Linked DNA regions of Nitrobacter winogradskyi Nb-255. The protein of the gene in region 2 interacts with the protein of the main gene of each other region in a pairwise test. Links are inferred from orthologs where the notes say so. Each region holds a gene or a part of one and is shown on either strand. Other genes may lie near its edges. The genes, in order: hfq, rho and nusG.

What was found.
Region 1: the proteins of rho (region 2) and hfq interact in binary tests that used the Escherichia coli proteins (3 or more experiments, as listed by UniProt). The link is inferred for Nitrobacter winogradskyi Nb-255 from one-to-one orthologs.
Region 3: the proteins of rho (region 2) and nusG interact in binary tests that used the Escherichia coli proteins (3 or more experiments, as listed by UniProt). The link is inferred for Nitrobacter winogradskyi Nb-255 from one-to-one orthologs.

What each region holds. Positions count from the first base shown.
Region 1 is NC_007406.1:1,576,146-1,585,970, forward strand. The notes cover bases 2,521-5,326. They hold hfq (RNA chaperone Hfq), read left to right. Parts: upstream 2,521-3,702; coding sequence 3,703-3,951; downstream 3,952-5,326. Other genes in these bases: NWI_RS07500 (sigma-54-dependent transcriptional regulator), read left to right, coding at 2,521-2,578; NWI_RS07505 (D-amino-acid transaminase), read left to right, coding at 2,661-3,518; hflX (GTPase HflX), read left to right, coding at 3,975-5,326. Outside these bases: NWI_RS07495 (sensor histidine kinase NtrY-like), read left to right, coding at 1-1,190; more of NWI_RS07500, read left to right, coding at 1,208-2,520; more of hflX, read left to right, coding at 5,327-5,348; NWI_RS07520 (NAD-dependent succinate-semialdehyde dehydrogenase), read left to right, coding at 5,450-6,886; mazG (nucleoside triphosphate pyrophosphohydrolase), read right to left, coding at 6,909-7,733; 7-cyano-7-deazaguanine synthase QueC, read left to right, coding at 7,868-8,584; NWI_RS07535 (hypothetical protein), read left to right, coding at 8,918-9,223; divalent metal ion exporter subunit IhpA, read left to right, coding at 9,277-9,825. UniProt on the Escherichia coli protein: RNA chaperone that binds small regulatory RNA (sRNAs) and mRNAs to facilitate mRNA translational regulation in response to envelope stress, environmental stress and changes in metabolite concentrations.
Region 2 is NC_007406.1:113,915-123,932, reverse strand. The notes cover bases 1,688-4,686. They hold rho (transcription termination factor Rho), read left to right. Parts: upstream 1,688-2,553; coding sequence 2,554-3,819; downstream 3,820-4,686. Other genes in these bases: NWI_RS00530 (thioredoxin domain-containing protein), read right to left, coding at 3,888-4,686; hemJ (protoporphyrinogen oxidase HemJ), read left to right, coding at 1,736-2,158. Also shown: NWI_RS00550 (Maf family protein), read right to left, coding at 1-457; NWI_RS00545 (pyruvate, water dikinase regulatory protein), read right to left, coding at 464-1,306; more of NWI_RS00530, read right to left, coding at 4,687-5,918; tRNA uridine-5-carboxymethylaminomethyl(34) synthesis GTPase MnmE, read left to right, coding at 6,161-7,531; tRNA uridine-5-carboxymethylaminomethyl(34) synthesis enzyme MnmG, read left to right, coding at 7,692-9,563; 16S rRNA (guanine(527)-N(7))-methyltransferase RsmG, read left to right, coding at 9,721-10,018. UniProt on the Escherichia coli protein: Facilitates transcription termination by a mechanism that involves Rho binding to the nascent RNA, activation of Rho's RNA-dependent ATPase activity, and release of the mRNA from the DNA template.
Region 3 is NC_007406.1:1,470,292-1,480,085, reverse strand. What follows is about bases 2,018-4,792. They hold nusG (transcription termination/antitermination protein NusG), read right to left. Parts: upstream 3,783-4,792; coding sequence 3,252-3,782; downstream 2,018-3,251. Other genes in these bases: secE (preprotein translocase subunit SecE), read right to left, coding at 3,812-4,003; rplK (50S ribosomal protein L11), read right to left, coding at 2,636-3,064; rplA (50S ribosomal protein L1), read right to left, coding at 2,018-2,629. Outside these bases: rplL (50S ribosomal protein L7/L12), read right to left, coding at 282-659; rplJ (50S ribosomal protein L10), read right to left, coding at 714-1,232; more of rplA, read right to left, coding at 1,937-2,017; NWI_RS06970 (PRC-barrel domain-containing protein), read left to right, coding at 5,371-5,730; NWI_RS06955 (hypothetical protein), read left to right, coding at 6,833-7,093; NWI_RS06950 (hypothetical protein), read left to right, coding at 7,659-7,895; NWI_RS06945 (RNA polymerase sigma factor), read left to right, coding at 8,474-9,034; NWI_RS06940 (FecR family protein), read left to right, coding at 9,096-9,794. UniProt on the Escherichia coli protein: Part of the processive rRNA transcription and antitermination complex (rrnTAC). The complex forms an RNA-chaperone ring around the RNA exit tunnel of RNA polymerase (RNAP).

The DNA.
Region 1 (9,825 bases), 1.5 Mb from region 2 along the record:
TGCGCACTCAGCGCGACGAACTCGTTAATGCGAGCGGCCTGATCGACAGCCGGCGCCGTTTCATCGAGGCGGTGCTGTCGTCGGCCAGCGCCGGCATCATCGGCGTCGACGGCGCCAACACCATCCGCATCCTGAACCGCTCGGCGGAGAAGCTGATCGGCCATTCGGAATCAGAAACGCTCGGACATCCGCTATCCGAGGTCATCCCCGAGCTGAGCGATCTCATGCAGACGGCGAGGGAGGGGGCGCAACGGCTGGTGCAGGGCCAGATCACGCTCAATCGCGACGGCAATGAGCGTAACATCTCGGTGCGCGTCAGCGCCGAGCAAACCAGTCAATCGCGTGACAGCTACATCATCACCCTGGACGATATCACGGAGCTTGTGACCGCGCAGCGTACGTCCGCGTGGGGCGATGTGGCGCGACGTATCGCTCATGAAATCAAGAATCCGTTGACACCGATCCAGCTTTCGGCCGAGCGCATCCGCCGTAAATTCGGCAAGGTGATCACTCAGGACAAGCCGATCTTCGAGCAATGCACCGACACCATCGTGCGTCAGGTTGAGGATATCAGGCGGATGGTCGATGAGTTCTCGCGTTTCGCGCGAATGCCGAAGCCCGTGATGGAAGGAGAGGATGTCGCCGATACGGTCCGCCAGACGGTTTTCCTCATGCGTGTCGGACATCCCGAGATCGATATCGAAGCCGACATCAGGCAAGAACCGATGCGCGCGCAGTTTGACCGGCGGCTGATCTCGCAGGCGCTGACCAATATCATCAAGAACGCGGCCGAAGCCATCGAAGCGGTGCCGCCGGAGGTGCTCGGAAAAGGCCGGATCGACGTCATCGCCGCGCAGGAAGAAGACGACATCATCATTGACGTGATCGACAATGGTGTCGGCTTACCGAAAGTTGCGCGCGCGCGGCTGCTGGAGCCTTACGTGACGACACGCGAAAAGGGTACCGGCCTTGGTCTTGCGATCGTGGGGCGCGTTCTGGAAGACCACGGCGGAAAGCTCGAGCTCAATGACGCGTCGGCGATCAGGCCGGAAGCGCGGGGAGCCTGGATGCGGTTGCGGTTTGCAGCGACGGGGCCAGCGAATGCGGGAACCATTGGGGATGATGGAGCGACTAACGGGGATACCCTGACCGGAAAAGAAACAAAGACTGAGGTTGCGACCGGCGGCTGACGAGGCGGATCCAATTCATGGCACATGACATTCTGATTGTTGACGACGAGGCGGACATTCGCGACCTGGTTGCGGGCATCCTGGAAGATGAGGGGTTCACGACCCGAACCGCGCGCAACAGCGATGAGGCGCTGGCGGAGGTTTCAAGCCGCCGTCCGCACATGGTGTTTCTCGACATCTGGCTGCAAGGCAGCAAGCTCGATGGGCTCCAGCTGCTGGAAATGATCAAGCAGGACAGCCCCGATATGCCGGTCGTGATGATCTCCGGTCATGGCAACATCGAAACGGCGGTCGCGGCCATCAAACGCGGCGCCTATGACTTCATCGAAAAGCCGTTCAAGGCCGATCGGCTGATTCTGGTGGCGACGCGTGCGCTCGAAACGTCGCGCCTGAAGCGCGAGGTCCGTGAACTGAAGCAGCTCGCGCCGGCGGCAAGCTCGCTGGTTGGGCGTTCGCCATGCATGAACCAGCTTCGGCAAACCATCGAGCGCGCGGCGAAAGCCAACAGCCGCATCATGATCGTCGGCCCGTCCGGGTCCGGCAAGGAACTGGCGGCGCGAACGCTTCATAATCAGTCGAGCCGTGCCGAGGGGCCGTTTGTTGTCATCAACGCCGCTGCGATCACGCCGGAGCGAATGGAGTCCGAACTGTTCGGCGTGGAGCAGGTCGACGGTCAGCAGCCTCGCAAGGCCGGTGCGCTGGAAGAAGCGCACGGCGGGACGCTGTTCATCGACGAGATCGGCGATATGCCGCGCGAGACGCAGAACAAGATCATGCGGGTCCTGGTCGATCAGACCTTTCAACGCTCAGGCGGCGCAACCAAGATCAAGGTGGATGTGCGCATCATTTCGTCGACAGCGCGCAATCTGGAGGAGGAAATTGCAGCGGGCAGGTTCCGTGAAGATCTCTATCACCGGCTGTCGGTGGTGCCGATCCGCGTTCCGCCATTGTCCGAACGCCGCGAGGATATTCCCGAACTGATCGAATTTTTCATGGACCATATCTCCGCCACGAGCGGTTTGCCCAAGCGCCAGATCGGCGATGACGCGATGGCGGTGCTGCAATCGCATGTCTGGCCGGGCAACGTCCGGCAACTCCGAAACAATGTCGAGCGCGTAATGATCCTGGCAGGCGGAGGCCCGGAGGTCATCATCACCGCGGATATGTTGCCGCAGGATGTCGGCTCCATGGTCCCGGCGATGCCGTCGGGCGTCAATGGCGAGCACATCATGGGCTTGCCGCTTCGCGAGGCCCGCGAGGTTTTCGAGCGCGACTATCTGATCGCTCAGATCAGCCGCTTCTCCAACAACATCTCCCGGACCGCGGAGTTCGTCGGCATGGAGCGCTCGGCGCTGCATCGCAAACTCAAGGCGCTCGGCGTCAACTAGATTGTTGCTCTGACGCATGGTCATCCCGCGAAATCGTATTCATCTCGATCGAGAACAGGTAACGCTGAGGTAAACCTGCTGAATGTCGCGCATCGCTTATGTCAACGGCCGGTATCGCGATCTGCGCGATGCCTGCGTCAACGTCGAGGATCGCGGCTACCAGTTTGCCGACGGTGTTTACGAGGTTTGCGAGGTGCGCGGCGCGAGGCTGGTTGATTTTCCCCGGCACATGGCCCGGTTGCAGCGGTCGATGCGCGAATTGCGGATCGCCGAACCGATGCCGATCACGGCGCTCGGCATCATCATGCGCGAGGTCGTGCGGCGGAATCGCGTGACCTACGGAATCGTGTATCTGCAGGTGACTCGCGGCGTGGCCCGGCGCGATCACGCTTTTCCGCCGAACCCGGTCAAGCCGGGCGTCGTCGTCACGGCCCGCGCGCTGGATGACGAGAAAAAGCAGCAAGCCGCCGCCGCCGGCATTTCTGTCATTACTCTGCCGGAGAATCGTTGGCCGCGGGTGGATATCAAGTCAGTGGCGCTGCTGCCGAATGTTTTGGCAAAGCAGCATGCGCGGGAAAAGGGAGCCCATGAGGCGTGGTACGTCGATAGTGACGGATTCGTCACCGAAGGCGCGTCGAGCAACGCCTGGATCGTGACGAAGGACGGCCGGGCCGTCACCCGGTCAGTGGACCAGGGCATTCTGGCGGGCATCACGCGGGCTGTTCTCATGGAAGTCCTGAGGGCTTTTCAGATCAGGCTTGAAGAGCGCCCGTTCACGCCGGCGGAAGCCCGCGAGGCGGCCGAAGCGTTTGTAACCTCGGCTTCTCAGATCGTCATGCCCGTGGTCGCGATCGACGGCCAGGTGGTGGGGGATGGTCGGCCTGGCGGTATTGCAAGGCGGCTTCGAGAGGAATTCCACCGCTTTTCAGCATTTTCCTGATGGTTTTTGTGTATCCGGGTAAACCCGCGGACCCGAACCGGCTTGCGTAACATCATACTCTGCCTTCTAATCCGGGGGGCCGGGTCCATGAGGAGGATCTCAGAGGGGAGCCGGCGGGCCATGAAACGCTCGGGAGGGCTGCTTCCGGCTCCAAAAAGCAAAGTTAAACTGCGGGATAACAAAAATGGCGATAGACCGCGCACAAAACCTACAGGACACTTTCCTCAACCACGTCCGTAAGACGAAAACGCCTCTGACGATCTTTCTGGTAAACGGAGTCAAGCTCCAGGGAATCGTGACCTGGTTCGACAATTTCTGCCTGCTGCTCAGGCGCGACGGTCATTCACAACTGGTCTACAAACACGCGATTTCGACCATCATGCCGGGTGCTCCGATCCAGTTGTTTGAAGGCGGCGAGGATGCTCCGCTTTGAGCACATACTTGAAAGTTTCCTGATTGGACCCCCGCCAGTTCGAGGGGAGCACCGACCCGTCGGGGTCGATGCGGGGCGAGCCAACCGGACGAGCGATCGTCATCGGCCCTTACGTGCGGACGCGGGGCGGCGATGCCGAGACGCCGCGACGATCCCTGCGCAACACCGACGCCCGGCTGGATGAAGCCGCCGGTCTCGCCAAGGCAATCGACCTCCATGTGATTCAGGCGATCGTCGCTCCCGTCAGCCAGATCAGGCCCGCGACATATCTCGGTAAGGGCAAGGTCGAGGAGTTGCAGGGCTTGATCGCCGCCGATGGAGCCGGTCTCGTGGTGATGGACTGCGCGCTGTCGCCCATTCAACAGCGCAATCTGGAAAAGGCCTGGAGCACAAAGGTGCTGGACCGCACCGGCTTGATCCTCGAAATCTTCGGGCGCCGCGCCAAGACCAAAGAGGGCGCGCTTCAGGTCGAACTCGCTCATCTCAACTATCAGCGCAGCCGTCTGGTGCGCTCCTGGACCCACCTCGAACGGCAGCGTGGCGGCTTCGGATTCATGGGCGGGCCCGGCGAAACCCAGATCGAGGCGGATCGCCGCCTGATCGGCGATCGCATCACGCGACTGGAAAACGAACTCAAGAAGGTGCAGGCGACGCGGCGGCTGCATCGCGCCGGGCGGCAGCGCGTGCCCTATCGCGTGGTCGCGCTGGTCGGCTACACGAATGCCGGCAAATCGACGCTGTTCAATCGATTGACGCGCGCGGACGTTCAGGCCGCCGACATGCTGTTCGCGACGCTCGATCCGACGCTGCGCTCGCTCGCGCTGCCTCACGGCGGAAAGGCCATGCTGTCGGACACCGTCGGATTCATATCTAATCTGCCGACCCAGCTCGTCGCTGCTTTCCGCGCGACGTTGGAGGAGGTGATGGAGGCGGACGTTATCCTTCATGTTCGTGACATTTCGCATGAGGATACGGAGCCGCAGCAGCACGATGTCGAAGCCGTGCTGCATCAACTCGGCATCGACCCCGACGGACCGGCGCGCATGATCGAGGTCTGGAACAAGATCGATCGCTTCGATGCGGATCAGCGCAAAGACCTGGAGAACGTGGCTGCACGCCGTTCGACGGATGTGCCGCGTTTTCTTGTTTCTGCCGAAACCGGCGAAGGGGTTGAGACGCTGCTTGCGGCGATCGAGGATCGGCTGGCGGCAACCCGAACCACGCTGGATCTGTCGGTCGACGCCTCGGATGGCGCGGCGATCAGCTGGCTGCATCGGAACTCCGAGGTGCTCGCCAAGGAACTACGCGACGGCCGCTACGACATGACCGTCAGGGTCGATGAGACAAAACGTGACATACTCGTCAATCGGTATGGCGCGGCGCCACGTCCGCTTTGATTTCCGCTCGCAAAGCAAGGCCGCGCAAGGATGGTCTTGACCGGCGGAACGCCGGACTATTCCATGTCCATCAAATCACATGAAAGCCGCAGGAGATTTCCGTGAGCTATCAGGATACATCGCTTCTGATCGACGGAAGGTGGCGCCCCGGCGCCTCCGGCAAGACGATCGCCGTCCTCAACCCCGCGACCGAAGAACAGATCGGAACGGTCGCTCATGCCGATCGGGCCGATCTCGACGAGGCGCTCGCCGCTGCCGACAAGGGGTTCAAGATCTGGCGGGCGGTCGCTCCGTTCGAGCGCGCCAGGATCATGCGTAAGGCGGCAGCCTTGCTGCGGGAGCGAGTCGAGCGCATCGCAACGCTGATGACGATGGAGCAGGGCAAGGTTCTCGCTGAAGCCAGAATCGAGACGCTGGCCGCGGCCGACGTCATCGAATGGTTCGCGGAAGAGTCCCGGAGGGCGTATGGCCGCGTGATTCCCGCGCGGGGCCCGGGCATCTACCAGATTGCGATCAAGGAGCCGGTTGGTCCGGCGGCGGCTTTCACGCCGTGGAATTTTCCCATCAATCAGGTCTGCCGCAAATTGTCGGCAGCGCTCGCCGCCGGCTGTTCGATCATCGTCAAGGCGCCCGAGGAAACGCCGGCGTCTCCAGCCGAGCTGCTCCGCGTATTCATCGACGCGGGCGTGCCCGACGGCGTCATCAATCTCGTTTTCGGTGTGCCTGCCGAAATCTCCGAGTATCTGATCCCGCATCCGATCATCAGGAAAATATCCTTCACAGGCTCGACGGCGGTGGGCAAGCAACTCGCGGCGCTTGCCGGACTGCACATGAAGCGCGCGACCATGGAACTCGGCGGTCATGCGCCAGCCGTCGTGTTCGACGACGCCGACATCGCAAGCGCGGTGAAAATCATCTCGGACGCCAAGTTTCGTAACGCCGGTCAGGTCTGCATCGCGCCGACGCGCCTTCTCGTGCAGGAAAAGGTGTACAAGGATTTCGTCGGCAAGTTCACGGAGGCCGCCAAGGTGGTTAGAGTCGGCAACGGGCTCGACCCTGATTCAACGATGGGATCGCTTGCCAACTCGCGCCGCGTTTCCGCCGTGGAAGGTTTTGTTCAGGACGCGATCGGGAAGGGCGCCAAGCTCGCGGCGGGTGGACATCGCGTCGGCAACAAGGGTTATTTTTTCGAGCCGACAGTTCTGGTTGACGTGCCGAAGGAAGCCCGCGCCATGAACGAGGAGCCGTTCGGCCCCCTGGCGCTGATTTCGCCGTTCTCGAGTTTCGACGAGGCCGCCGAAGAATCGAACCGCCTGCCATACGGCCTCGCGTCCTATGCGTTCACCAGTTCGACCAGGACGGCAACCGCCATTGGCGCGGCCATTGAGAGCGGAATGGTCGCCATCAATAATGTCGCTCTCGCTTTGCCGGAAAATCCATTCGGAGGCGTCAAGGATTCAGGTTACGGTTCGGAGGGAGGAATCGAGGCGATGGAATCATATCTCATCACCAAGTTCATCAGCCAGACCGGCGTGTAAGCAGCGCGTTTCGCCCTAACGCTTAACGCGTTTCCTTCTGCTTCGCCTCGTTCCACAGCGCATCCATCTCGGCGAGAGATGCATCCTCGAGCGAACGGCCCTTCGCGGCAAGCGCGTGTTCGATATGGGCGAACCGCCGTTCGAATTTCGCGTTTGTCGCACGCAGCGCGGTTTCGGGGTCAGCATCGACATGGCGCGCGAGGTTGACCAGTGCGAACATGAGATCGCCGGTCTCAGACGCGATCTCGGACCTGTCGCCGCGATCCAGCGCCGCCTCGATCTCGTCAGCTTCCTCGCGGATCTTGTCGAGCACGGCTCGCGGGTCGTTCCAGTCGAAGCCCACGGTCGAGGCTTTTCGCTGCAAAGCCATCGCGCGCGTCAACGCGGGCTGACCGGCCTTGATGTCCGCGAGCAGACCCGAAGCCGGCGTTTCCCTCATCGGCTTGCGCGCGGCGCGCTCCGCCTTTTCTTCCGCCTTGATGCGTTCCCATGTTCCTTTCACATCGGATGGCGCGATGTATCCTGCATCGTCGGGAAAGACATGCGGATGCCGCCGGATCATTTTGCGCGTGATCGCCTCGACCACATCCCCAAACGAAAACGCATTCCGCTCTTCCGCGATGCGCGCGTGAAAGACGACTTGCAATAGCAGGTCACCAAGCTCGTCGCAGAGATCAACCAGATCGTTGCGCGCGATCGCATCCGCCACCTCGTAGGCTTCTTCGATGGTGTAGGGCGCAATGGTCGCAAACGTCTGCTCGAGATCCCAAGGGCAGCCGGTGCCGGGCGTTCTCAATTGCTTCATGATGTCGAGCAGGCGTGAAATATCGCGGGATGGGGTGGTCATCGGTTCACCGGTATCGGAATGGACTTGCTTCTCTATGCCTGAAGCAGCCCGTCGTCCCAGAAAAAAGCATGGGATCCAGCCTCGCAATCCCCACCGATTGGCGCGGGGAGCCGAGGGATGCTATTGGCTGCGCCATGATCGATGAGCCAGCCTCTCGAACCGCACTGGTGCTGTTTTCCGGAGGCCAGGACTCCGCCACCTGCCTTGCCTGGGCGCTGCAACGGTTCGCGCGCGTCGAAACGCTGGGGTTCGACTACGGCCAGCGCCATGCAATCGAACTCGACTGCCGCGACAGTCTGCTCGCGGGCATGGCGTCCCTGCGCCCGGATTGGGCGAAGAAGCTCGGCGAAACCCACACGCTCGCCATTCCGACACTGGCGGAGATTTCCGATACGGCGTTGACCCGGAACGTCGCGATCGAAGTAAGCGAGAGCGGATTGCCCAACACCTTCGTGCCGGGGCGCAATCTGGTGTTCCTGACTTTCGCGGCGGCGCTGGCCTACAGGCGCGGCGTGACGGATATCGTCGGCGGCATGTGCGAGACCGATTATTCCGGCTATCCCGATTGCCGTGATGAAACCATCAGAGCCCTGCGCATCGCGCTCAATCTTGGAATGGTCAGACAATTCGAACTGCATACGCCGCTGATGCGGCTCGACAAGGGTGCAACCTGGTCGCTTGCGCATGAACTCGGCGGGACCGGGCTGGTCGATCTCATCCGTGAACATTCCCACACCTGCTATCTCGGCGAGCGCGGTGCGCGGCATGCCTGGGGTTACGGCTGCGGCGAGTGCCCGGCGTGCGGGTTGCGGGCAAAAGGCTGGCGCGAATATCTGGCGCGGATCGCCTGACATGCGGCCGGATCGGACGGAGGCATGAAACCTGACGAATCCAACTGGCCGTCCGCTTGGAAGCCGTCTGATGTGTTATAGTATTGCAGTCGACTTGATGTCCGCGCGCGTGCTAGAGCGTTTCGAGCGAGGTATGTCTTCGGGCTTGACTTGAGGATGGATACGGTTCGCGCGAAGAAAACGCGTCAAAACAGTTCATGGAGAGCCTCGCTTCTGATTCAATCAGAAGCGGAAAGGCTCCAGACCGACGAGTGCCGACTTGAGACGGATGCGCTTTTGATACTCACCGCAAACGACGTTCGAACCTGTTGTCTGCGCGCATTGCGTAGCAGGGTGGCGGTTGTGTTTCTGATCGTGACCTATCTATTGTCGGGCGCGTCGCATCATTGTTTCGACGTGAATGTGTCCGCGCCTGAAAGCCGGATCGTTCTCTCGATGGCCTCGCTTCACGCAGACACCGACTCGCCGGGAGCACTCGCGGATCATCACTGCCACGGATGCTTCCAGGTCTCGCTGCCCGATCCGCCGTTATTCTCTGTTGCGATCGAGCATCAAGCTGCCGCCGTGCCTCGGGCGATGACGCGAGCCTCCGATCTTGTCCCCGGTATCGATACGCCTCCGCCGAAACTCCTGGGCTGAACGTATTCACGGGCGCATCGACGTCCTGATTCCGTTATTCGCCAGGATCTTCCATGTTGTTAAAGTCCGCCGCGCATCTTGCGTGGGCGATGGCGCTGCTGATCAGCCCCTGGCTGATGACGCCGTCGTATTCGCAAGCGCTGACCTTGAGGGCCGCGCTTCAACGCGCGCTCGCCGCCAACCCGCGTCTGACCGCCGCCGGGCGCGATGTCGGCATCGCAACCGGCAGGGGTATCCAGGCCGGGATGCTGATAAATCCCGAAGCATCGTATCAGCAGGATAACTCGCTCGGTTCCGGAAATTATCGCGGAACGCGGTCGGCGGAGACAACGCTCCAGATCAGCCAGTTGTTCGAGCTTTTCGGCAAGCGAGACGCGCGAATTGCCGTCGGCCGGGCCGGCGTGGAGACCGCGGTGATACAGCGCAAGGCCGTTCGCCTTGAAGTCTTGTCCGAGACGGCTGTCGCTTTTCTGAGCGTTCTCGGCGCCCAGCGCAGGATCCAGATTCTGGACGAGCAGATCGCCGCGATCGATGCGTTGACGCCGTTGCTGCAGCGGCGGGTGGAGGCCGGCGCGTCGTCATCCGCCGAGATCGGCCGGGCG
Region 2 (10,018 bases):
CGCCAGCCGCGTCCAGATACGACTCGATCGTGTCCTCGCTCAGTTCCCGCATTGTCATGCGCGCGACCGAGACATTCTCAAACATCAAACGACCGTCACGCACGACCGCGACGCCGGCATGCAACGCATGGGTCCGGCCTGACAGCGCTCGCAGATGTGCGCCCGCATCCGCGCGGCCGGCGGGCTTGTTCAACAGACGGCCATCGCATTCGAGCGTCTGATCCGCGCCGATCACGTAACGTCCGGGCGATCGCGATGAAACCTCACGCGCTTTTTCACAGGCCAGCCTGACCGCGATCTCACCGGCGGTCGTGAGGCCGGAACTTCGCTGGACCGCCCGCTCATCGATCGCAGCCGGCATCGTCTCGAATGGCAGGCCCGCATTGGCGAGCAATAATTGCCGTACCCGGCTTTGTGACGCCAGTATCAGCGGTTCTGATCCACGCCATATCGCCATTGCCGGCTAATCCGGACGTCGCTGCCGGCGCCTGTCGGCGAACAGCTTCATGATCGCCGCGGCTGTCTCCTCGATCGACCGGCGCGTGACATCCAGTTGAGCCCAGTCGTGTTTCACACTCAGGCGGCGAGCGTGAATCACTTCCTCCGTGACAGACTGCCGATCGATATAGGCTTCATTGCCAGGCCCCGCGCCGATGCTCAGCAACCGGTTCTGCCGGACCTGAATCAGGCGCTCAGGCGCTGCATGAAGACTGACGACCAAGGGATTTTTCAACGTTTCCAGTTGGCGCGGAATAGCGATCCCCGGCACCAGCGGAACGTTCGCGGTGCGGGTGCCGCGGTTGGCGAGGTAAACCGACGTCGGCGTTTTCGACGTGCGGGATACCCCGACCAGAACCACATCGGCCTCTTCCAGGCTTTCGACGTGCTGCCCATCGTCATGCATCATCGTGTAGTTCAAGGCGTCGATACGCTTGAAATAATCCGCGTTCAGCGTGTGCTGGGCGCCAACGCGGCCGGTGGTGTCGGCGCCAAGATAAGCCTGAAACAATTGCATGACCGGCCCGATAATCGAAAGGCTCGGGCAGTTGATCTCCTGGCACCTGGCCTCTAGCCGGACCGCGACATCCTTTTCAAGCAGCGTGAACAGGACGATTCCCGGCGCTTCCTCGATTTCCGCAAGAACGCGGTCGAGTTGCTTCTCGCTGCGGACCAAAGGGTAGACGTGCTCAATAGGCGTGACACCGGCATACTGGGCGGTCACCGCGCGTGACACGGTGATCAGCGTCTCGCCGGTCGAATCAGACACAAGGTGAAGATGAAAATCGCGACCGGTCCCAGGCGCCATGGCCTTGCATACCCTGTGTATCGTTGTGGAGACCTGGACGCAATTCCACCTGTCATGTGACAGACGCGGGATAACCTCGATTCTTCTTCACAAGGTCTCCCGAAGGGAAAACTCTGAGCTGTCTCCAAGGATAGCGGGATCGTGTGGATTTGTCTCTTGATAATCACGCGCGATTGCGGGGTAAGCCCATGGTTCTGCGACGATCTTTCGATTGATCGCGAATGCCTTGGATTGCCGTGCCGATGTGGGCAAGGTGCGAAGAACACCGGGACGACATTGCGTTCCCTCAATTCACCGTCACATAGACTCAAACTGAAGAATTTTAAGAGTTTCTTTAGAAAGAGTCGCTTGCGGATATCGTTCCGTTTCTGGCAGGTATCGGGCGCTCCAGCAGGTCGCAAGGCCGAATTCCCCTGAACGAGACGATCGATGTACGAGTGGATCAAAGCCTTTCATGTGATTGCGATCATTTCCTGGATGGCGGGAATGCTCTATCTGCCGCGGCTGTTTGTCTATCACTGCGATGCGGAGATCGGCTCGAAACAGTCCGAGACCTTCAAGGTGATGGAGCGGAGGCTGTTCAAGGCAATCATCAATCCCGCGATGATGATAGCCTGGGGACTCGGCCTTTACATGATGTGGGAGCGGCAGTGGTATGCGGTCGGCTGGTTCCAGGGCAAGCTGGGGCTCGTCATTCTGATGTCCGCCGTTCACGGCTATTTCGCACGCCGCGTCCGCGATTTCGCTGCCGACCGCAACGTGATGAGTCAGAAATTCTATCGTATTATCAATGAGGTCGTGACGGCCCTCATGGTAGGCATCGTCATTCTCGTGATCGTCAAGCCATCCTAGATAGCGATGGCTTTGGATCGAATCGATCCAACCATGAACGTGATCAATTCCAGTATTTTGAGACGCGGGATGTAGGCGGAAAACCGCACCACACTTCTCCTCATCCTGGTCTAGGGCCGGAAAACTTCATCAAAACGGTCTGCCAGCACCTCCTTGCGCGGAGGCGTTCGATTTTCTATATTGCACGTATTCCCACCCTATGCAGGCGGATGTGGCCGCGTTCCGGTTTCTGAATCGAGCCGGCCGCCACGTCAGGTTTGAAGCCTTTCGGTGATCTTCCTCGCTTGATGTTTTTTCCGGTACGGGCAGGACCGCGGTCTTTCCTTTCGGTCGTCGTCCGCATCTTCCCGAACCCACCTGGCCATTCTTCTCTAGCATTCCACAGGACTCTCCCAATGCGGGAAATGAAACTTCAAGACCTCAAGGCCAAGACTCCAGCCGAACTCGTCTCGTTTGCGGAGGAGCTTGGGGTCGAGAACGCCAGCACCATGCGCAAGCAGGAGCTGATGTTCGCCATTCTGAAGCAGCTTGCCATTCAGGAAACCGACATCATCGGCGAGGGTGTCGTCGAGGTCCTCTCGGATGGCTTCGGCTTTCTGCGCTCGCCCGATGCCAACTATCTGCCGGGTCCGGACGATATTTACGTTTCACCTTCGCAGATTCGCCGCTTCGGCCTGAGAACCGGCGACACCATTGAGGGGCACATCCGCAGCCCCAAGGAAGGCGAGCGCTATTTTGCACTGCTGAAAGTCAATACGCTCAATTTCGAAGACCCCGAGAAGTCGAAGCACAAGGTCAACTTCGACAACCTGACGCCCCTGTTTCCCGATCAGCGGTTTCGCCTCGAACTTGAAGATCCTACCCGCAAGGATTTGTCGGCGCGGGTCATCGATATCGTCGCTCCGATCGGCAAGGGCCAGCGCGCCTTGATCGTGGCGCCGCCGCGCACCGGCAAGACCGTGCTGATGCAGAACATCGCGCACTCCATCACCGCTAATCATCCGGAGTGCTATCTGATCGTTCTTCTGATCGACGAGCGCCCGGAGGAAGTCACCGACATGCAGCGCTCGGTGAAGGGTGAAGTCGTATCCTCGACTTTCGACGAGCCCGCGGTGCGTCACGTTCAGGTCGCCGAGATGGTGATCGAGAAAGCCAAACGCCTGGTCGAACACGGACGCGATGTTGTCATCCTGCTTGATTCGATCACGCGCCTTGGCCGCGCCTACAACACCGTGGTGCCCTCCTCCGGCAAGGTGCTGACCGGCGGCGTCGACGCCAACGCCCTGCAGCGGCCGAAGCGATTCTTCGGCGCCGCCCGTAATATCGAGGAAGGCGGGTCACTGACCATCATCGCCACCGCGCTGGTCGATACCGGAAGCCGGATGGACGAGGTGATCTTCGAAGAGTTCAAGGGCACCGGCAATTCTGAGTTGATCCTCGACCGCAAGGTCGCCGACAAGCGCACCTTCCCGGCGATCGACATCGCCCGCTCCGGAACGCGCAAGGAAGAACTCATCACCGATCCGCAACTGCTCAAGAAGATGTATGTGCTGCGGCGCATCCTCAATCCCATGGGCACCATGGATGCGATCGAGTTCCTGCTGGACAAGCTGCGCAACACCAAGAACAATTCCGAGTTCTTCGAGTCGATGAATACCTGATCGCCATCGATCGGGGCGAGCAGCGCTCGCGCGAGCGACAGTGTTCAGATTTCCAGCCGTTTCGATCCTTACATGAGCTCGTTGAGCGCATCGGGTTGCGTGACCGGCAGCGAGCAGGACTGACCGCGGCAGATGAAGGCGGCGCTCTGCGCCACGGCCGAAAGCTTTGCGCGCGCCGGATGATCGGCCGGTAGCGCATCGGCATGTGGAGCATGAAGCACGATGCTTGTCGCGTACGGCAGTTTTCGCGCGGCGCCGAGCAGCGCGGCGGCTTGTGCATCCTCGCCGGCCACGACGATCTCCGCGCCAGTGAGACGGAGATCGAGCGCATTCATCAGCGAGAGCTGACCAAAGCCCTTCTCGGTCGCGCGCGGCAGCAAGGCGGCGAAGTGGCTGTCGATCCGGTCGCGCCATTTCGCATCACCGGTCAGCGCGGCGAGACGCACCAGGTTTTGTGCAATCACTCCGTCGTGGTTGGGGATGGCGTCGTCTTCGCTCGAATGCGGCCGCACGATCAACCCCTCGGCGTCGTCGGCCGTCAGATAATAGCCGCCATGCGCGGCGTCGGCGTAGTGAGTGTCCAGCGTGGATTGCCAGCGTAGCGCCTGCTCGAGGAATGTGCCGTCGCCTGTGGCCTCGAACAATGCAAGCGCGGCGCGCGCCATCGTGGCGTAGTCGGAAGCGAGCGCCGGAATCAAAAGCCTGCCCTCGCGCCAGGAATGCCCCAGCCGCCCGTCACGGGTCATCATGGTCCGAATGAAGTCGTAGGCGGCGCGGGCGATCCGCAACCAGTCCGGCTTGTCGAAGACGCAGGCCCCGTGAACGAGAGCGGCGATCATCAAACCATTCCAGTCGGCGAGTATCTTGTCATCGAGTCCGGGACGAACCCGGCTTTCACGACGCACCAGCAGCTTCTTGCGCAGCGCGCGCATGTGAGCGCTATCGTCGTTGGCGACGTCGATGCTCTTGAGGCGATTGGGAATGTTGCGTCGCTCGAAGTTGCCGTTTGCCGTGATGTCGTATCGCGCGGCGAAATCAGCGGCGTCGGCGGCGCCCAACACATCGTCGATCTCGCTCAGCGACCAGACATAGAACCTGCCCTCCTCGCCTTCGGAGTCCGCGTCGAGCGACGAAGCAAAGCCACCTTCCGCTGTCAGCATTTCCCGGCGCAGCCAATCGACCGTTTCGATCGCCCGCTCACGGTAAAGCGGATTCTTGCTGCGCGCATAATCGAGCGCGAGCAGATCAAGGATCTGCGCATTGTCGTAAAGCATCTTTTCGAAGTGCGGCACCAGCCACCTGTCATCGACCGAATAGCGCGCATAGCCACCGCCAATGTGGTCGTAGATGCCGCCCTGACTCATCCGTGTCAGGGTCAGCGTGGTAGCCGCAAAGAAGCGGTCGTCACGGGTGCGAGCGCCGGCGCGCCAGAGAAGTTCCAGCACGGAGCATTGGGGAAACTTCGGTGCGCCACGGAGGCCGCCGTTCACCGGATCGGTTGAACGCATGATGGCGACGGCCGCGTTATTGAGTTCGGCGACGCCGAGGTTAGCCGGGCTTTTGGTCGTCGCACGCTCGGAGAGCCGAGCGATCAACGTGTCGCGATGGCGTGCGATTTGGTCGGGCTGATCGCGAAAAACCCGCGCCACCGATTGCAGAACATCGGTGAAGGCCGGACGGCCGAAGTCCGGCAGCTTTGGAAAGTACGTGCCGCCCCAGAACGGCGATCCGTCGGGCGACAGAAACATCGTCAGCGGCCAGCCGCCCTGTTCGCCGAGATGATGCAGCGCGCTCATATAGATCTGATCGATATCCGGCCGCTCCTCGCGATCGACCTTGATGCAGACGAACAGTTCGTTCATCACCGCGGCGACGTCGTCGTCCTCGAAGCTTTCGTGCGCCATGACATGGCACCAGTGACAGGCGGCGTAACCGATCGACAGCAGGATCGGACGGTTGCTGCGCTGCGCTTCGGCGAGCGCTTCCGGTCCCCACGGCCACCAGTCGACGGGATTGTGCTGGTGTTGCAGCAGATAGGGACTGGTTTCCGCGGACAGACGGTTAGCAAGACGGCCTGAGCTTCCAGCGGCTTGGTTCATGTCGGGAGGTCCTTCGGATAATCCACGAAACAGGAAGGGCACGGCGTGTATGTCGCGATAACTTTGAAGTCCGGCCATCGATGCAATTCAAGCCATAGAGCCTTTCCGCTTCTGATAGAATCAGAAGTGGGCTCCATGATTTTGATTTGACGCGTTTTCCTCACGCGAAGCGGTGTCCATCCTCGGGTCAAGCCCGAGGACATGCTTCGCTTGAAAACGCTCCAGGTTTAAAGACATAAGTCATGCATCCACGAGAGCAAACCATCTTCGCGCTGTCATCGGGCCGGCCGCCGTCGGCGATTGCTGTCGTGCGCGCGTCGGGTTCGCAGGCCGGGACCGCGCTTCGTAAACTCGCAGGCGCCATTCCGGCTGCGCGCACGGCGAAGCGTGTCTTGCTGCGCGACAGCGTTGGTGAAGCGATCGATGACGCTGTCATCCTGTGGTTTCCCGCGCCTGCGAGCGCAACCGGCGAGGATATCGCGGAGTTTCACGTTCACGGTAGCCGCGCGGTGGTGAATGCCTTGATCGCGGCGCTGTCGTCGATCGACGATGCGCGCGCGGCGGAGCCGGGAGAGTTTACACGGCGCGCTTTCGAGAACGGCAAGATCGATCTCACCGAAGCCGAGGGCCTCGATGACCTGATTCATGCGGACACCGACCGCCAGCGCCGTCAGGCCTTGCGCCAGTTGCAGGGTCTGCTCGGCGATCGCGCGCGCGGTTGGCGCAAGGAGCTGATCGATGCCTCGGCTTTGATCGAAGCCGGAATCGATTTCGCCGATGAAGAGGATGTGCCGGAGGATCTCGCGAGACCGGCGCTGGAAAAGATCGCGCAGCTTCGTCGCGAGATCGAGCAAACCCTTGCGGCTTCAGCGCGGGGCGAGCGCCTGCGCGACGGCCTGACGGTCGCGATCGCCGGCCCGCCGAACGCGGGCAAGTCGACGCTGCTCAATCGTCTGGCCCGTCGCGAAGCGGCAATCGTTTCGCCGCACGCGGGAACGACGCGTGACATCATAGAGGTGTATCTCGATCTCGACGGTTATCCGGTGACGCTCATCGATACGGCGGGCATTCGCGAGACTGACGATCCCGTTGAGCAGGAGGGCGTGCGGCGGGCCCGCGATCGCGTCGCGAAGGCGGATCTGGTGTTGTGGCTTTCGGATGATCATGGCGGTGAGCCGGACCAAACGATTCGTTCTGGGGAGACGTCGCTCTGGCTGATACGCAACAAGATCGATCTTGCGGGCCCGGAGAATGATGGGGCGAAGCCGGGGCGGTTCGAGACGAAAGCCGGACAGAGCGCGCCGCCGTGGCGGTTCCGTATTTCGGCGTCGCGGGGCGACGGCGTTGATGATCTGGTGTCGGCGCTGACGGCCTTCGCGGAAAAGCTGCTTGGATCGAGCGAGGCGGGTGTGATCACGCGCTTGCGGCACCGCAACATATTGCGGGATGCCGTCGCATCGCTGGCAAAGGCGGAAACGCTGGCGGGCCGGGGCGACGAGCTTGTGGCCGAGGAATTACGAATAGCGATTCATCTCATGGGACGGCTGCTCGGCCGTGTCGATATAGATGATATTCTCGATTCACTTTTTAAGGAGTTCTGCATCGGTAAATAATGAATTCAGTTCATTTTAATGATGCATTAACCATCGCGTTTGCTCAAAGAGCGGTGACGCGATGTTCACGTGAAACACTGACTCGGTCTCCCTCAAATCCAAACTTTCGCATCTTTCGCGCGTGCGATAAAAGTCGCTCGGGAAAACGTGCGAGAGGCTGATGACAGCATCATTTGACGTCATCGTTATCGGGGGTGGTCACGCCGGCTGCGAGGCCGCGGCCGCTTCCGCGCGAACCGGCGCGCGAACCGCGCTGGTCACCCATCGCTTTGCCACCATCGGCGCGATGTCGTGCAACCCCGCGATCGGCGGTCTCGGAAAGGGCCATCTGGTGCGGGAGGTCGATGCCCTCGACGGTTTGATGGCGCGCATCGCCGATGCCGGCGGCATCCAGTTCCGGATGCTCAATCGTCGCAAGGGACCGGCGGTGCGGGGTCCGCGCGCCCAGGAGGATCGCAAGCTCTATGCCGCCGCGATGCAGGCTGCGATTCGTGAAACCGCGAACCTCGAAGTGATCGACGGCGAGGCGGACGACTTGATTGTCTCCGGCGGGAGGATCGCCGGCGTTCGCCTGACCGACGGCCGGCGGATCAAGTCCGCGGCGGTGGTCGTCACCACCGGAACCTTTCTGCGCGGTCTGATCCATCTCGGCGAGAAAAGCTGGCCGGCGGGACGAGTCGACGAGGCGCCGGCGCTCGGCCTTTCCGCCTCGTTCGAGCGGATCGGTTTCGCGCTTGGCCGGCTGAAGACCGGAACCCCGCCGCGGCTTGACGGCACGACGATCGACTGGGCCGCGGTGGAGATGCAACCCGGAGACGACCCGCCGGAGCCGTTTTCGGTGCTGACCGCGCGGATCACCACGCCTCAGATTCAATGCGGCATCACCCGCACCACACCGGCGACGCATGATCTGATCCGGACCAATGTGCATCGTTCGCCGATCTATTCCGGCCAGATCACCAGTTCAGGTCCGCGCTATTGCCCGTCGATCGAGGATAAGGTGGTCCGCTTCGGTGATCGCGACGGGCACCAGGTCTTTCTGGAGCCGGAAGGTCTCGACGATGCGACGGTTTATCCCAACGGGATTTCCACCTCGCTGCCGGAGGAGGTCCAGCTCGCCATTCTTGCGACGATCCCCGGCCTTGAGAACGTGAAAATGACCCGGCCGGGTTATGCCATCGAATACGACCATGTCGATCCTCGCGAACTTGAGCCGACTTTGCAGACCCGGCGAATGCGAGGGCTGTTCCTGGCCGGCCAGATCAACGGCACCACCGGTTATGAGGAAGCGGCGGCGCAGGGCCTTGTCGCGGGTCTGAACGCGGCGTTGGCAGCGGGCGGCGGCGATCCGGTGGTGTTCGATCGCGCCGACGGTTATCTCGGGGTGATGATCGATGATCTCGTGACCCGAGGGATCACCGAGCCCTATCGGATGTTCACCTCTCGCGCCGAATATCGTCTGACGCTCCGGGCCGACAACGCCGACCAGCGGCTGACGGACAGGGGAATTGCCCTCGGATGCGTCGGGGCGGGACGCGCGGCGTATCATCGGGCCAAGATGGCGGCCTTGCAGGCGGCAAAGCAAGGGGCGATGTCGCTGTCGGTGACGCCGAACGAGGCCGCCCGACACGGACTCTCGCTCAATCGCGACGGCCATCGCCGGTCCGCGTTCGAACTGTTGTCCTATCCGGAGATCGGCTGGCGCGAGGTGGCCGCGATCTGGCCCGAACTCTCGGCCATTGATCCCGCGATTGCCGAGCATCTGGAGATCGACGCCAAGTATGATGTCTATCTGAAGCGACAGGCCGCCGATGTCGAAGCATTCCGCCGTGACGAGGGGTTGGTTCTCACCGAGATCGACTACAGCGCGGTGCCGGGTCTCTCCAACGAAGCGAGAAACCGGCTGGAAAAGGCTCAGCCGCTTACCGTGGGGCAGGCGGGCCGCCTCGATGGAATCACCCCCGCCGCTTTGGGGATTCTGGCGGCCTATCTGCGCCGGGAAGCACGACAGCGAACAGCCGCCTCGGCGTGATGATCGTCCTCGATCGGATCGGATGTTTCACGTGAAACATCCGCAAAGGGAGGTAGCCGCAACGCGGCAGAGGGCTGTCGGCCAATGGCCGACTGATCCATATCCCCGTCGCCTAAACGTCTGGCCAGGAATCCGAGACGCGTCTATGCTGGATGGAATGTCCGCGCCCCTGCAAAAGTACTCGCCATGTTCGGCCACAGACAAGGCGGCCGCGCTGGCGCTGACCCCCGTTTCGTCCGAGACCGAGGCGCGGCTGGATGCCTATGTGGATCTGCTGGTGCAATGGCAGACAAAAACCAATCTCGTGGCGTCCTCGACGTTGCCCCAGCTCTGGACCCGCCACATCGCCGATTCGCTTCAGCTTTTGGCGCTGGCTCCGCAGGCCAAATGCTGGGCCGATCTCGGCAGCGGCGGCGGCTTTCCCGGCGTGGTGCTGGCCTGCGCGCTGGCGGATA
Region 3 (9,794 bases), 1.4 Mb from region 2 along the record:
TCGTGGAGATTCGAGGGGTAATACTCCTGAATTCCCACACTTTTCTGTGTACAACCAACTTTCTGTGTACAACCAGTAAAATAACGACCTCAGGCCGCACCCGGCGAGCGCGATGGAATCGCGCCCGCCAGGGATATACCGCTCATATCACCCGCCTCATGTCCGGCTTCGCCTGCCTCGCCTGAGGCTTGAGCCAGTGATTCCACTTGACATGGCAATCTTCGGCTCTCACCCTGGCGCGCTAAGATCGAAGTCTCAATGACTCAGGTAACCTCCCACGGTTACTTGAGTTCAACCTTGCCGCCAGCCTTCTCAAGCTGGGCCTTGATCTTCTCGGCCTCGTCCTTGGCAACGCCTTCCTTGACCGGCTTCGGCGCACCTTCGACCAGATCCTTGGCTTCCTTGAGGCCGAGCCCGGTGATGGCGCGAACTTCCTTGATGACCTCGATCTTCTTGTCGCCCGCGGCTGCGAGCACGACAGTGAACTCGGTCTTCTCTTCGGCGGCCGGAGCGCCACCGCCGGCGCCCGGCGCAGCCGCAACAGCCACGGCGGCGGCGGCCGACACGCCCCACTTCTCCTCGAGCAGCTTCGCCAGTTCGGCAGCCTCGAGCACGGTCAGCGCCGAGAGGTCGTCAACAATCTTCTGCAGATCAGCCATCGATATATTCCTTTAACGTATTCGGTTCGAACCAGATTTGACTTGCGAAGGGCCCTACGCCGCTTCGTCCTTTGAGGCATAGGCCTGGACAACGCGCGCGAGCTTGGCCGCGGGCGCCGTCGAGAGCTGGGCGATCTTGGTCGCCGGCGCGACCAGAAGGCCGACCAGCTTGCCGCGCAGTTCGTCGAGTGACGGCAGCGAGGCGAGAGCCTTCACCCCGTTCACGTCCAGGACGGTTTTGCCCATCGAGCCGCCGAGCACGACGAAGTTCTCGTTCGTCTTGGCGAATTCGACGGCCACCTTCGGCGCCGCCACCGGATCGCTGGAAGTCGCGATCACGGTCGGCCCCTTCAAAAGGGAGCCGATGGCAACGACGTCCGTGCCTTCGAGAGCGATCTTGGCGAGACGGTTCTTCGAGACCTTCACCGAGGCGCCCGCCTGCTTCATCTGCTTGCGCAGGGTCTGCATTTGAGCCACGGTGAGACCGGAATAATGAGCAACGATCGCGACGCCCGTCGTCCTGAAAGTCTCGTTGAGCTGTTCGACCGCTTCTTTTTTTGCCGCTCGTTCCACAGCAAGCTCTTTCCATGTGGTGGCTTTGCCAAGGCTAAGGACGCCCAAGGCAAGGACACCGGGGTTACACCCGTCGACCCGTTCCACCAGATCCCAAGACAACAGTCTCGGGACACACGAGACGTGACGACATTCAGTAGCCTGCCCTCCCGGCTCCCACGGCCTGACAGCCATTTGGCACCGGGGTCGAGGTTCGAACCCAATCCGCTGCTTTCCGCTCACGGCGGCGAAAAGCGAAATCCGGTTTTCACCCGTCTATGCAGGCCATATGATTAAGCCATTGAACAAACACTCGTTTGTCGCCGGCGCCTGCAGTCTCGGACAGGACGGGATCACCAATACCATTCCCGGAAATAATCCCAGGAACGGTCCGAAGACCCCCGTTCGCACCAACCCAGCAAACTGGCTCCCCGCCCTCCCGAACCATGCGAAATGGCCATGGGAAGGTACAAGGTTCTCCTGTCTCGTTGGGTTTTGGAAAACGAACGCGAACGCGCGAACAGAAGCCCACGCGTCCGGAGCGCGGTGTTTAACCAATCTTCGCCGCGTTGCCAAGCCCTAAATCATGCAATTTTCCGGCCAGCTTCGAAGAACGCGCCTCACACCTGACTAACACCGACAAGAATCGACTTCACCGCGCGATCAAAACGTCAAAACGGGCCCGGAAACTCCGAACCCGCTTCGATCGTCTCATTCACCCGATCTCAGCCGAGCACGGTTCCCGGCTCAACCTTGACGCCCGGGCCCATGGTGGAGGACACCGCGATACGCTGGACGTAGGTACCCTTGGCTCCGGCCGGCTTGGCCTTCGCCACCGCGTCCGCCAACGCCTTGACGTTCTCGACCAGTTTCTCCGCGGAGAAAGAGGCCTTGCCGATCCCGGCCTGCACGATACCCGCCTTCTCGACACGGAATTCGACCGATCCGCCTTTGGCGCCCTTCACGGCGCCGGCGACATCCATCGTCACGGTACCGATTTTCGGATTCGGCATCATGCCGCGCGGGCCCAACACCTTGCCGAGGCGGCCGACCAGCGGCATCATGTCCGGCGTGGCGATGCAACGATCGAATGCGATCGTACCGCCCTGCACGGTCTCGACAAGATCTTCCGCGCCCACCACATCCGCGCCGGCGGCCTTGGCTTCCTCGGCCTTGGCGCCACGCGCGAACACACCGACGCGCAGCGTGCGGCCAGTGCCGTTCGGCAGCGTGACGACGCCGCGCACCATCTGGTCGGCGTGACGCGGATCGACGCCGAGATTCATCGCGATCTCGATCGTCTCATCAAACTTCGATGTGGCACGCTCCTTAACCATCCTGATCGCATCCGCGATTGGATAAAGCTTATTTCTGTCAATGCCCTCACGGGATTTCTTCAAACGCTTTCCGGTTGCCATGGTTCGTTACTCCGCCACCTGAAGGCCCATCGAACGGGCGGAGCCTTCAACCATGCTCATGGCTGCCTCGACGGTGTCGCAATTGAGGTCCTTCATCTTCTTCTCGGCGATCTCACGCACCTGCGCCCTGGTCAGCGTGCCAGCGGCATCGCGGCCCGGCGTCTTGGAGCCCGACTGGATCTTCGCCGCCTGCTTGAGGAAGTAGGCCATCGGCGGGGTCTTCATCTCGAAGGTGAAGGAACGATCCGCGTAGATTGTGATCACGACCGGAATCGGCGTGTTCTTTTCTTCCTTCTGGGTCTGGGCGTTAAAGGCCTTGCAGAACTCCATGATGTTGAGACCGCGCTGACCAAGCGCGGGACCGATCGGTGGCGAGGGGTTCGCCGCACCGGCCGGCACCTGCAATTTCAGGTATCCGGTCACTTTCTTTGCCATGCGTCACTCCTGTTTGTGGTCATGGCTCAAGCGGCTGGCGACCGCCCTCACCTCCCACGATGATCGCCTGCTCCCTCTCCCCGTTCTTACGGGGAGAGGGTCGGGGTGAGGGGCGGCCATTAAGCAAGGCCCCCTCACCCGACCGCTACGCGGTCGACATCTCCCCGCAGGCGGGGAGAGGTGAAACCTAAACCTTTTCGACCTGACCGAATTCCAGCTCGACTGGCGTTGCGCGGCCAAAGATCGACACCGCGACCTTCACGCGCGAGCGAGCCTCGTCGACTTCCTCCACGACGCCGGAGAACGACGCGAACGGTCCATCGGCCACGCGGACATTCTCCCCGACCTCGAAGGAAACCGACGCCTTGGGCCGCTCCACGCCTTCCTGCACCTGATGCATGATGCGCATGGCTTCGGCTTCCGATATCGGCATCGGCTTGTTCTCGGCGCCGAGGAAGCCCGTGACTTTCGGGGTATTCTTGATGAGATGGAACGCCTCGTCGGTGAGGTTCATCTTCACCAGCACATAACCCGGGAAAAACTTGCGCTCGGTATCGACCTTGCGGCCGCGCCGGACTTCCGTGACCTTCTCGGTCGGCACCAGCACCTGCTCGAAAAGATCCTCGAGCCCGCGCTGCTTGGCCTGCTCCCGGATCGACTCCGAGACCTTTTTTTCGAAATTCGAATAGGCGTGGACGATATACCAGCGCATGCTCATTGTTCAGTCCGTGCGCGTCATTCGTGCTGTCAGTGAAGACCTAGTACGAACGTGATGAAAACGCGGATAATCTGATCCGTGAAGAAGAAGAAGATCGACGCCAGAGCCACCATCACGAACACCATGATCGTCGTCACCGTGGTTTCGCGGCGGGACGGCCAGGTGACCTTCGCGGTTTCCGTGCGCACTTCCTGCAGGAATTTGAACGGGCTGAAAGCCATCGTTGATGATCCGCGTTCGTTTTGTGCCGGTCTGGTTTCGCAAAAATCCGGGCAGCCTCTCTCGCGCGCCCAACCCTCTATCTGGAGGGTAGCCGCCCAACGGGCTGGACTGTCCGGGAATTCAGGGCCGCGTCGGATATCCGTCAAATCGGGCCGACAGCAGGTGCCGCTATCTACTGCCGGCGACTGAAAAGGTCAAGGGTACGGCTTGGCCGCGTCTGCCACCATGAATGGCGGATCAGGATGAGGAACTTCTACTCGCCGCCTCCCGCGCGTTTTCAGAAGCCGGTTCGATGCATTTTGGGGCTGACGGGGCGTTTTACGTTCGCTATAGAAGCATCCACTAGGAGTGTAGCTCAATTGGTAGAGCACCGGTCTCCAAAACCGGGGGTCGCAGGTTCGAGCCCTGCCACTCCTGCCAACCACTAAATATTTCAATAGGTTGCAAGCGAGGTGCGACCCCTTCGGCTCGGTGCGACCCCTTTCGTACTCCACGCGCAAGGCCGTCGCGATCGTCTGGTGCGCCTTCACCTTCATTCATTCAGTGCAGTGACCACTATGGGCTCGAGAGCGGGACATGGAACGGCGAGACGCCACCCCCGATCGGCCACCCCGAAGGCAACAAGGGTCACAGGTGGGGAAAGCGGAAGCTGGCGAGGGACCGGTAAAGAACTCCACGGAGTTGACCCCACGCCTCACTTCGACAACAGCAACCCCGCGCCTATCATAGCGGTGGCAATCGCCACCCCCGCGTAAAATTCCATCATGGCATGCATCCTTTTTTCGTCGGCAAGGGACTCCGGTTCGATGGATACCGCCCCGAGTAACGGCCCGACGTCACTCCTTCGGCAAGGGGGAGTTAGACACCGGGACCGTCACCGGGAGGCGTCCTGGGATACCTCAGTTTGATAACGCCCCGGCCAGCATCAGGTTGCTCGTAGAAAACCCCGCCTGAGCAGTCACTAAGCGTATGGTGGCACTTCAACGAGTGTGCCGATCAAACGAAGCAATGCCTGCTGTTCTGGGCCTTTTCCACTCCGAAGGAATTCACCAAGCTCAATATGCGACAACCGCCCGCAGGATGGGGAATTAGGCTGGTGGATGATAAAGGCGTGCCCGTTCGTGGGCTCCCGACCCAAGTACCAGGAATCGCCATTCGGGCTTCGATAAAGTTCGCGGCGTTCTGTCATGACCGGCCTCCCGTCTTGAGGCTCAGCTTATCACAGGGGAGCCCGACCGCACCGAAATGACAGTGCGGCAGTTTAGCCAAAGCGGCGCAAGTCTGTCTGTCCGACGTGCGACAGATCGCGCGTCCGTAGGAACGTTTCCCCCGCCAGTCCCTTCTCTCAGTAACCTAGGAGAACTGCATGGCAACCGAAGAAACGATTGATCATCTGATCAGCGATAGAGAGTCTGGTAAAGCTGTTTATGGGGCGGAGAACAAAAGAATTGGTTCAATCGAAAGTGTGATGATTGACAAGACCAGCGGGGAAATAGCCTACGCCGTACTCAGTTTCGGTGGATTCCTCGGTATAGGCAAAGAGCATTACCTGGTGCCCTGGGCGGTGCTGCGATATGACACCGCTCTTGGCGAATACGGTTCCGACATCAGCGGGAGCCGGATGAAAGGTGGCCCCAAGCACGGTACGGAGACCATCTTTGATTGGAACGCCCGATACGCAAAGCTCGATGGCTACCATAACGAGGTAGTGGTACGTCCTGGTTGAGCACTGAAATTCAGAAGCAGACGGGCCAAGGCCCTGTTCTCTTACCAAAAATTACCCGCCGGGCCTTCCCGGCGGGTTTGTTTGTATGCATCAATCACGACGAGAAGGTTCGGTAATTGGCGCGTCTCTTCACTCACCTCAAGCCCGCCGCGCTCCTGGCGGGCTTTTTGCAAGAACAACTTAGGATTGCTATAATCCTACTGCGACACCCCGCCCTGGCAACTGGCGGCAAAGGTGCTGCACCAGGCGGCAGAGCACGGCGGCCCTTTCGTTTTCATGGCCCGGGTAGCGTTCGCCAAGGCTGTATTTGGAGAGGAACCGCCCCAGATCGGCAACCCGGAAGGCAAGAAGGGCCATAGGTGGGGGAAGCGGAAGCTGGCGAGGGATCGGTAGTTAACTCAGGGAACCCCCGAACACGCTTCGAGTTTGCGATTCGATCCCAGCAGCATCGTCAGAGCCAACCGCACACCGGTACATCCAAGGTCGCGCGATGGTTGGTGATGGTAAATGTGCATGAGTAGTCGTATCGCTGTGTGACGATGTGGCTCAACCTGTCAGAAGTTTAATTCTATCGACTCATCGTCGTCGGAGTTCCGCAGTACAGCCGTCACTCATAAATGGTAGAGCGCCATCCAAAACGGAGATTCTACATGTTTGACGCAGGGCTAATTGCGGTTATGCGAGGCGCGCTTGAGCAAGCCACACTGGACGTCCGTCCGGATCCGTCTACACAAGCGTTAATGGCCGAACGGATTCTCCAATCAGCCGCGAGTGGAACCCGCTCGCAGGAAACATTTCGCATCGTTGCGACCGAAGCCGCCGCAGATAGCGAGCGGCTACGAGTTCTTAACCCCCTTCATTCGCGACACATGGACCAGGACCCCGTTGACCTAGAAGAAGGGAAGGAATTTTGGTGACCGCTTTCCTGTGCAGGTCAGCACCGCTGCACGAGCTCGACAGATCGCAGCGGAGGAGTTCGAGGCGGTAGCTATCGGCAATCACGACTACATCTACGAGAGCTATTTCAGCTCACGCTAGGACTACTCCCACACGCGGGAGCTGCCGCTGAAGGCGGAGCGGGGAGCCAGCGAAAGGATGTATTATGAATAAGCGTCAGGACTTGGGTCACATCCGAACACTGATAAAGGCGCGTGGACAGGAAGCATTAGCCCGACAGGGGGATAAAGAGCCGGCCATCGATCCCGTCAAAGCCTTGCAGCACATCCGGACGCTGGCTCGATCGGCGCAGGACAGCGACGACGCGGCCCTGCTGCGGAAGCACATGGAGATGATCCTGGTGCTGGTGGATAAGGCTTTGCCGAGTGGGCCAGAAAACCCCGCCGAGGCGATCTTTGGGGTGTGACCCGACATCCAGAATTGAATGCGAAGCGGTGAGCGACAGCGACACGGGGGATTTGATAAAAAAACCCCCGCCGGCTCAGGCGGAGATCTTCAGCCTGCTCAACAGGCCCGGTAGATTACATCGGGAGCCTTAACGCCTCTTCGTCATAACCGCGACGGTTGCTGTAAGACATCCAGCTTATTAAGCCGACCGCGACCATGAGCATGGAAACACCTCCGAATCCCAAGGGAATCCAGCCGCTCATCGGAATATCGCTGGTCCACGCCGAGATTGCCCAGACCCATACTCCGATCAGGAGAGCCGATGAGGGGTAACTCCTTCCTGGTCAGCGCTCCACGCTGCCGATCGATCGGCACGCTGTACTTCATCTCTGACTTCAGATTGGCTTTCGAGGGGTCGTCTACGTTCTTATTCGGAATCGACATAAATTCTCCTGACACCGTGCGCGCGATGATGCGCTCATCACGATGGCTAAGCACTCAACTGGCATAAGGTTGCTCGAATTGCCGCAAAGAAAACCCCGCCGGAGCGGGGTTCTCGTAGTCTTGCTTAGCTGGCTTTCTTTATGCGCTCCGCTGATGAAGGCAACGTTGTCCCCCTGCGCTCCAACAACGGCGACATCGTCGATCGCATGGCCGCCGATCTCATTCGCTTCGAGGCGACCGGCACCGAGAGCGACGCAATCCGCTCGCTGATGTGCACGCGCCGCTACAGTTACAGCGACATCGCGACATTCGTTGACGACGCACTGGCCGTGGCCCGGCAGGAGATTGTCACCACTGAAATGGCGAGGGCGTCATGAGCAGGATCGCCGACAACATTCTGCTCTGGATCTACATCGGAGTGTTACTCGCCGGCACCATCGTGGACACATGGCAGGTGCCCCGATGAGAAACCGCCCCTCGCCTGCTTTTATCGCGAAAGTGCTCGACGCCCTGCCCGCCGACGGCGCGCCGACCCCACCAGAAGGAGAGCAAAATGCAGTTGGTTGAGGTGCGACCCCTCTGTAGTTTGTAGGGCTTTTGAAGGGCTATTTGAGGCGCGAAAAGGGTCGCACCCATTGTAATCATTGGGATTTCATAGCCATGCCACTCCTGCCAGATAACCAGTTGAACTCCCCGACAGAACGCTAACGCCACTCCGCCTCGATCATTCCAGGATCGAAGCAACGGCGCCTGTTGCGACGGGACGCCCACCCTCGCGGACAGCAAAGTGTGGCTTCTCCACCATTGCAAGCCTGTCCAGAAAGCTGGCCAGGATTGAAGATCCGAATTCCCTGCCCGCCTTGGCCGGGAGCGCCTTATCCTTGTCGAATGCACGACAAGGTTTAGATGCGATCTAAAGTTAGAAGCTTGCGCTGCAGGATATTTGTCTCTGTATATGCCTGCCTATTCGGACAGGAATCGTAGCGTGGCGCCGGCCAGTATTCTCGACAGCGACAACCTCCTGGATCGCGCCATCGAAGCGCACTATGCCGACATCAAGGCGGCGGTGCTGCGTCGCGGCTGCGCGCGCGGCCTCGTCTCGGACGTCGTCCACGACCTCTATATCAAGCTTGCCGAGCAGCCCGACCTTTTGAAGAACAAGCGCTCGCTGTGCGCGTTCCTGTGCCGCTCGGCGATCAATCTCGGCATCGACCGGATGCGCCGCGCCCGGCTGGAGCAGCATCTTTTTTCAGGAACCGAGGCTGAGGCGCTGGCCGTCCCCGCCGAAACGGCGGCTCCCGATTACGGCCTGGATGTCGAAGCCCGCCTTGCGGTCTTGCGCGAGGCCATTACCGAGCTTCCGGCGCGCCAGCGCGCCGTTTTCATCCTGCATCGCCTCCACCGGCTGGAGCCCGACCAGATCGCGCGAAAGCTCAATATTTCGCGAAACATGGTGGACCGCCACCTTCGACGGGCCCTCGCGCATTGCCTCGATCGCCTGCTCGGTATCGAGTAAGAGTCCTTCACAAGGGGATTCACTCGTCTCCCTGATGGGTGAGAAGCGATCAGGAGTCGCGATGACAGCCGACCAATCCGCGCAGGCAAGCCGCAAACGACACGAAGAAGCCGCCGCCTGGGTGCTCAAAAATCGTGACATCAATCAAAGCGCGCACGAAAGTCGCGCGTTTGAGGAATGGCTCGACCGGGGCGAGGAGAACAGAGCGGCTTACGAAGCGGCCCAGCGGCTGATGGGCGAAGCGCGCACGGCCATTTTGAATGATCCAGCGCTGCGGAATTTCAAGGTCAAGCCGCGCCCGCGCGTCGCCAAGACCCTTGCGGTGGCGTTTCTCGGCGCGGCGCTCGCCGGCAGCGCGTTCGTCTATTCCGACGGCCCGATGCGACTTCTGGCCAACGCCATATCGGGCACGGGAGAGATGCCGACAATCGAACTGGCTGACGGCACGACCATCCAGCTCAACGCCTTTTCCGCCATCTCCTACCGATTTACGGCGGAAACGCGCACGGTCACGTTGCTGCGGGGTCAGGCGTTTTTCCAGGTCGCGAAGGACGCGAGCCGCCCGTTCGTTGTCGAGGCGAACGGCGGGCAGACCACCGCGCTCGGCACCGCCTTCGATATCCGGCTGGGTCAGAACTCAACCGAGGTGACGGTGACCGAGCATGCGGTATCGGTCACTCCTCATACGCACGCCGAGCCTGAGGTCCGGGTCAACGAAGGACAGCAGGCCGTCTATGACGCTGACGGCAAGGTGAAGGAT